2 linked regions of the Tahibacter amnicola genome follow. The protein of the gene in region 1 interacts with the protein of each later gene in a pairwise test. Links are inferred from orthologs where the notes say so. Each region holds a gene or a part of one and is shown on either strand. Other genes may lie near its edges.

Region 1 (3,384 bases):
ATTGCTCCTTCTTGCGCAGTTCGTCCTGCACCTTGGCGTCGGCCGCGGCTTTCTCCAGCGCGATCTTGTCGGTGATCTTTTCCTGATCCTTCCGATCTTCCTTGCGCGGCTCCGGCGTCGGCTCGTCGACCTTGGGCTTTTCTTCGACGGGCTTGGGCTCGACCGGCTTGGGTGCGGGCTTGGTGGGCTTGGGCGGCGGCGCGGAGCGCGGCGCCCCCACCAGCGTGGCCTCGATGATCGGGCCAGGAATCGCGACCTGGATCTCTTTGCGGGTCCACCACACGCTGAGCGTCAGCAACCCGAAAACGCCCGCATGCAGCAGCGTCGAGAAGACGAAGGAACGCAGATTGTCGCTGTTGGAAGTCTGCATTGCGGACGCTTAGCGCTTGGGTTCCTGCGGCGGCTGGCCCATCAGACCGACTTTCGGCACGCCGGCGCGCTGCAGCAGCGCCATGGCGTCGTACACCTTCGAGTACTGCACCTGGCCGTCGCCGGCCACGTACACCGTCAACTTCGGATTCTGCTTCGCGAAGGCTGAAAACTTGTTCAACAGACCGGCCTCGTCGATTTCTTCGCGCGGCGCATTCGGGATGGTCAGGTACAGCTTGCCCTGGGCATCGATGCTGACGACGAAGGGATCCTTCTGCACGTTGAGGGTCTTGGCCACTTCCGATTCGGGCAGCTCGATGTCCACGCCCAGGTTCAACAGCGGCGCCGTCACCATGAAAATGATGAGCAGCACCAGCATGACGTCAATGTACGGGACGACGTTGATGTCGGCCTTGAGCTTCTTGCGTTTGCGACGGTGATTGGAATGCATTCAGGACCTCCAACGCAGGGCGGACGGGCGCAGGGTTGCGCTCATTCGTCGATATGCGCCTGGCGCTGCAGGATCGAGGAGAACTCCTCGGTGAAGGTGTCGAAGCGGTTGGCAACGCGGTCGACCTTGTTCGAGTAGCGGTTGTACGCCCACGAAGCCGGGATAGCCGCCACCAGACCCATCGCCGTGGCGACCAGGGCTTCGGAAATACCCGGCGCCACCATGGCGATCGTTGCTTCCTTGACCGTCGCCAGGCCCTGGAAGGCCGACATGATGCCCCACACGGTGCCCAGCAGGCCCACGTAGGGGCTGATCGAACCAACGTTGGCGAGGAATTCGAGGTTGGCTTCCAGGCGGTCCAGTTCGCGCGCCTGGGCCACGCGCATGGCACGCTGGGCGCCTTCGAGCATGGTGCGCGGATCCAGGCCGCGCCGCTGGCGCAGACGGGCGAATTCGCGGAAACCGGACTCGAAAATGCTCTCGATCCCGCTGATCTGGTCGCCGCGGCCGGTCACTTCCCGGAACAGGGCCGCCAGGTCCGCGCCGGACCAGAAACGTTCCTCGAACTCGTTCGCGCTGCCGAGCGCACCTTTGAGCATCGTGTGCTTGCGGAAGATGATCATCCACGAGAGGAAGGAAAACAGCAGCAGCGCGATCATCACGAGCTTGACGAACCAGCTCGCGTGGATAACCAGGTTCAACAGATCGATTTCGCCGGTCATGCTCAGGGTGTCTCCACAAACAAATCGTCAGGAATGGGGCGCGGCCGGAAACGGATCGCATCGAGGCAGGCAGCGCGCACGCGCGCCTGGACCAGCAGACTGGCGTCGGCCTCTCGCAGGATCTGTTGCTGGAACACCAGGCTGGCGCCCCGGCGCTCGGTCAATGCCACGGTGACACGCAGCACATCATCGAGCCGGGCCGGCTTGAGAAAGCCGATCGTCAGGTCGCGCACCACGAAAACCACGCTATTGTCGGCGCGCAGGCGCTCCTGCTCAATCCCTCGTGCGCGCAGGAATTCGCTGCGGGCGCGCTCCAGGAAACGCAGGTAGCTGGCGTGGTAGGTGACGCCGCCGGCATCGGTGTCTTCCCAGTAAACCCTTATGGGCCAAGAAAATTCCGTCACGGACACGCTGCCACCCTCCTGGCTGGTGCTGCTTCCCGGTCGGGGAGGCTACCTGCCCGGGGCTGAACGAGAATCAACACGGATTTCCGGCGCGTCCCGGCGCCGCCGGACCAGCCCTGTTCCGCGCTCATGGGACCGGGTCGAACAGATCGCCGGGCGCATCGGGGCGACGCGGCGGCTTCAGGCCGAAATGCTGGTAGGCCTTGGACGTCACCATGCGCCCGCGCGCGGTGCGGATCAGGAAGCCCTGCTGGATCAGGTAAGGCTCGAGCACGTCTTCGATCGTGCCCCGCTCTTCCGAGAGCGCGGCAGCCAGTGACTCGGCACCGACGGGGCCGCCATCGAAACTCTCCATGATCGTGCGCAGGAGCCGCCGGTCGAGGGCATCAAAACCTTCCGGGTCCACCTTGAGCATTTCCATCGCGGCCTGGGCGGTCGCCAGCGTGATCATGCCGTCGCCCCGCACCTGGGCGTAGTCGCGCGCACGGCGCAGGAGCCGATTGGCGATACGTGGCGTACCGCGCGAACGCCGGGCGATCTCCGCCGCACCGGCGGGATCACAGGCAATGTCGAGAATTCGCGCCGAGCGGCGCACGATCGCCGTCAGCTCCTCCGGCGTATAAAATTCCAGTCGTTGCACAATACCGAAGCGGTCGCGCAGAGGGCTGGTCAGCAGACCCGCACGCGTCGTCGCACCGATCAACGTGAAGGGCGGCAGATCCAGCTTGATCGAGCGTGCGGCGGGCCCCTCGCCGATCATGATGTCGATCTGGAAGTCTTCCATCGCCGGGTAGAGCACTTCCTCGACCACCGGCGACAGGCGGTGGATTTCATCCACGAACAGCACGTCGCGCGGCTGCAGATTGGTCAGCAATGCCGCCAGGTCGCCGGCGCGCTCGATCACCGGGCCCGAGGTGGTGCGCAGGTTCACGCCCATTTCGTTGGCGATCACGTGCGAGAGCGTCGTCTTGCCAAGACCGGGCGGCCCGAAGATCAGCACGTGATCGAGCGCTTCGCCGCGCCGCGTCGCTGCCTCGATATAGATGCCCAGCTGCTCGCGTGCCGCCTGCTGGCCGAGATAGTCATGCAGGCGTTGCGGCCGGATGCTGGCTTCCAGCGCATCGTCTTCGCGACTGGCAGCTGGCGTGACTACGCGATGTTCGTTCATGGGCGGACCCGGCGGTACAGGCGAACTATTATGGCCCGGAAGTCACCTCGACGACCGGACCCATGGCACGCCGCCGGCGCGCAGCGCACGGGACAGCACTCAGATTTCGATTTGCGTACCCAGCTCGACCAGGCGGTTGCCCGGAATCTGGAAGAACGCCGTGGCTGACATGGCATTGCGTTGCAGGAACGCGAACAGCTTGTCGCGCCACAGCGGCATGCCGGGGCGGTCGGTCGCGACGATGCTTTCACGACTCAGGAAGAAGGTCGT
Region 2 (3,841 bases), 5.3 Mb from region 1 along the record:
TCAACCGCGTCTTCGAACCCTTCTTCACCACCCGCCCCGTCGGCCAGGGCACGGGGCTGGGTCTGTCGGTCTCCTACAACATCGTCAAGTCCCACGGGGGGACGATTGACGTGGAAAGCACCCCCCTGAACGGCGCGACATTCACCGTGCGCTTGCCAATACGGCCAGAACGGGGGGAGCCGGCGATTTCCTAGTCGGCTCGCTCAGCTTTGTTGCCGTCGCCGTTGCGTCCGCTCGCACGCCGCTCTTGCCGGGGCCCCATGCGGGTCGGCAATCCCGTGGAGGGCCAGCCGCCGCAGGCGGGCGCGCACAGGGATGTGCGCGAGGAACGGGATTGCGCAGTTCTCGGCCATGGATGGCCGAAAACCGACCAGCCCAGGGTGTACTTTCCTATTCTTGCTCTTCTTTATACAAGTAAAGAAAAGCAGGTCGACTGGTCGCAGGGCAGACAAAACGCTCTGGCTGTTCGACACCCCGACACGCCAAAGCGCGCCCGGCAATGGCGGGCTTGGCTTCGCTCAGCGCCAACCTACAGAAGGCCACGGCGCACCGCGGCCAGTCAGATCACGCCGCAGCCGACTCCGCAACGGCAGTCGCCCGCGGGTGCGGCGCCAGCTTCAAGATGCCGTGCCGGATTTCCCGGCTCAAGATGACCTTGGCGTCCCGGGCCACGTCCGTCAGGGCGTCGGCGAAATCCAGCTTGCCGGCGTCGTCTGTCCAGATGACGCGCCGCTCGCGCAACTGGGCGATGAAGCCCTTGAAGAGGGACTTGTCGAAGAATTCGGGGGCGTTGAGCTCGTGCAGCAGGGTCAGGCGCTGCGCCGTGAGCGTGCAGAGGTTTTCCAGTTCGCCGGCCGACAGCGCGCCGCGTCCATTCTTCACCAGCACGGCGATGGTGATGTAGTAGCGCTCGAAGGCCTGAAGCAGGCTGTGCGCCAGCGTGCGAAGCTGGAACGCGGCGTCACCCTGGCCGGGCCCCCGGTTCAGCACGCGGCCGTCCGCGTCCTCGCCGAGCACGCCGCGGCGGATGAAGAAGTCGATCGTGGCCTGGATGCGCTCGACAAACCCTTCTTCGTTCCACGGCAGGAACAGTTCCGCCTGGATGAACGGGTACACCATCCGCGCCAGCCGCACTACCGAGGCGCGCGCCATGCGACGGTTGTTGATCAGGCAGCAGGCGATCCAGGCCGACGCGGCAAACAGGTGCAGCACGTTGTTGCGGAAATACGAGAGCAGTACGCCCTGCTTGCCGTCGGACGAGAGCACGTCGCCCAGCGGATGCCGGATACGACGGATCCATTCCATCTGCTCGCCGTAGGCGATGACCTGCTTGGGTGTTTTCTCGGTCAGGGTGACACGGTCGCCATAGGGCAGCTCGGCGAGCAGCGATTGATACAATTCCAGTTGTGTCAGCAAGTCCGATTCGGCCATCGCATGCTTGGGCGTTGCCAGCAACGCCACGGCCAGGAGATTGATCGGGTTGACGTCCGCCGCGCGGTTGATGTTGATCTGGATGCGCTCGGACAGATGATCCACGGCACGCGCCAGCCACTCGGGCTTCTCCTGCTGTCCGCTCTGGCGCCAGTCTGGCGCTTCGCGGTCGAGCAGCTCTGTCAGGAACACCGGCTCGCCGAAATTCACCGAAACGCGCCCGTAGTGCTGGCGCAACACCTTCACGGAACGCAACAACCCCAGGAGGCTTTCCTTTTCCTTGGGCTGGCCCGACAGTTCGCCGATGTAGCTCTTGCCCTCCATCAGCTTTTCATAGCCGATGTACACCGGCTGGAACACCACCGGGCGGCGCGATTCGCGCAGGAAGGCGCGGATGGTCATGTTGAGCATGCCGGCCTTGGGCTGGAGCAACCGGCCGGTGCGCGAGCGACCGCCCTCGATGAAGTATTCCATCGACACGCCCTGCGCGAAGAGCTGCGCGACGTACTCGTTGAACACCGCCGAATAGAGCGCGTTCGCCTTGAAGCTGCGGCGCAGGAAGAACGCACCGCCACGACGCAGCAGTGGCCCGATCAGCGGCAGGTTCAGATTGACGCCGGCGGCAATGTGCGGCGGCACGATGCCGTTGGTGTAGAGCAGCCAGCTCAGGAGCAGGTAATCGATGTGACTGCGATGGCAGGGCACATACACCACTTCGTGGCCGGGCGCCACGGCGCGCAGCGTGTCGAAGTGGCGCATGGTGACGCCGTCGTACAGCTTGTTCCAGAAACTGGTCAGCAGGAACGAGAGCGAACGGACGACGGTATGCGAATAGTCCGCAGCAATTTCCAATGCGTAATCATGTGCACGTTTCCACACCTGCTGGCGCGTCAGGGCTTCCTTGGCGGCGGTGGCGGCCATCGCGTCACGCACCTGCTCGGCGTTGAGGACGGCATCGACCATGGTGCGGCGATGCGACAGGTCGGGCCCGATGATGGCCGTGCGGATGCGGCGGAAGTGGGCGCGCAGCACGCGCGCGATCTTGCGCACCGTGCGTTCGCTGCGCTGGTTCTGCTCTTCCGTGATGACTTGCCGCAGCGAAACCGGCTGGGAGAACTGCACGTGCGTATCGCGGCCATTGAGCAGCAGGGCCAGCAGGCGTCGGAAGCGACCGACGACCACCCAGTTTTCCGAGAACAGCACGCTGAACCAGCCCGACTGCCGTGTGGGCGCACGTCCGACGAAGATGGACACCGGCACGAGCTGTATATCCAGTTCCGGCTGTGCTTCCAGTGCCTGCACCAGTTCCGATAGCGTTTCCGTTGGCGGCCTTCTCCGCGCGCGATTCCAGAACAGGCTGTTGCGCAGGGAAGTGACGAAATAGCTGCGCTTGCGCCGCGTGCTCACCGCAGCGGGCGGCACCAGCGCGGAAGGCAGGCCCGCCTCGCGGCACGCCTGTTCGAGAATCAACGCATCGGAGAGCCCGTAGCGTTCCAGGACATAGATGACCGGCACGCCCGGCAGCAGCAAACGATTCGGATCGACCGGATCGCGCTTGATGCGGACCCAGGATTCAAGCAGACGTCCAAACAGGCGCAGTCGCCAGGGGACGCGCGCGGCTTCAGGGGTGTTACCGGTGTTCGTGATGGCTTCCATCCGAACATTGTAACCGGCGCAAAAGCAAACGCCGCCCGAAGGCGGCGTTTATTCGGTTAGGTTCCCGTTAAAGCCGGGAACCGCGACGATCAGCCGTTGCTGGCCGGCGCCGGGGCCGTTTCACCTTCGGCCGGAGCCGCCGGTGCCGCTGCGCCTTCCTTGTGCTTCTTGAGGCTGTCCATCATTTCCTTGCCGTACCAGCGATCACCCACCTTCACCAGGTCGCTCTCGGCGGTGAGCGCGGTGTCGAACACGGTGTAGGACACCTTGACCTTCGCGGTGGCGGCATCCGACGACACCGTTTCCGCCTTGATGGAATCGAGTGTCTTGTCGATCGAGAAACCGTAAAGGGCGAGCACGTCCTTCAGACCGAGGAAGCCGACGCCGATCTTCTGCATCGCCTGCTCGTAGCTGAGCGCCCGGGCTTCGTCGAGCGTCTTGAGGTTGATCTTGCGCGCGGTGTCGCACACGATCTTGATCGACTTCTTCGCCAGTTCCGGATCCGTGAACTTGGCCGACTGCACCCAGTTGCCCAGCGCATCGACGAACTGCGACGCCTGCTGCTTCTGCGCGTCGTTCAGATCCTGGTTCTGCTGGATCGAGCTCTGGATCACGCCCTTGCCCATCGCGACCATCATGGGCATCTGCTGCGCCATCTGGGCGTCCATTTCCTTGAGCTTGGGTTCGAGTTCAGCCCAGAGCTTGTCTTCGGCGTCGGACGCCGTGAGCTTGGTCATGTTCTCGGCGAACTTCG

The links. The genes of interacting proteins can lie anywhere in the genome.
Region 2: the proteins of ybgC (region 1) and plsB interact in binary tests that used the Escherichia coli proteins (3 or more experiments, as listed by UniProt). The link is inferred for Tahibacter amnicola from one-to-one orthologs.

Annotation. Positions count from the first base shown.
Region 1 is NZ_CP104694.1:5,943,942-5,947,325, forward strand. Bases 249-2,935 are described here. They hold ybgC (tol-pal system-associated acyl-CoA thioesterase), read right to left. Parts: upstream 1,953-2,935; coding sequence 1,545-1,952; downstream 249-1,544. Other genes in these bases: N4264_RS23465 (cell envelope integrity TolA family protein), read right to left, coding at 249-370; tolR (protein TolR), read right to left, coding at 380-820; tolQ (protein TolQ), read right to left, coding at 862-1,542; ruvB (Holliday junction branch migration DNA helicase RuvB), read right to left, coding at 2,074-2,935. Outside these bases: more of N4264_RS23465, read right to left, coding at 1-248; more of ruvB, read right to left, coding at 2,936-3,114; N4264_RS23490 (potassium transporter Kup), read right to left, coding at 3,214-3,384.
Region 2 is NZ_CP104694.1:667,493-671,333, reverse strand. The notes cover bases 327-3,470. They hold plsB (glycerol-3-phosphate 1-O-acyltransferase PlsB), read right to left. Parts: upstream 3,088-3,470; coding sequence 565-3,087; downstream 327-564. Other genes in these bases: N4264_RS02760 (hypothetical protein), read right to left, coding at 3,177-3,470. Outside these bases: N4264_RS25645 (ATP-binding protein), read left to right, coding at 1-194; more of N4264_RS02760, read right to left, coding at 3,471-3,841. UniProt on the Escherichia coli protein: Catalyzes the transfer of an acyl group from acyl-ACP to glycerol-3-phosphate (G3P) to form lysophosphatidic acid (LPA). This enzyme can utilize either acyl-CoA or acyl-ACP as the fatty acyl donor.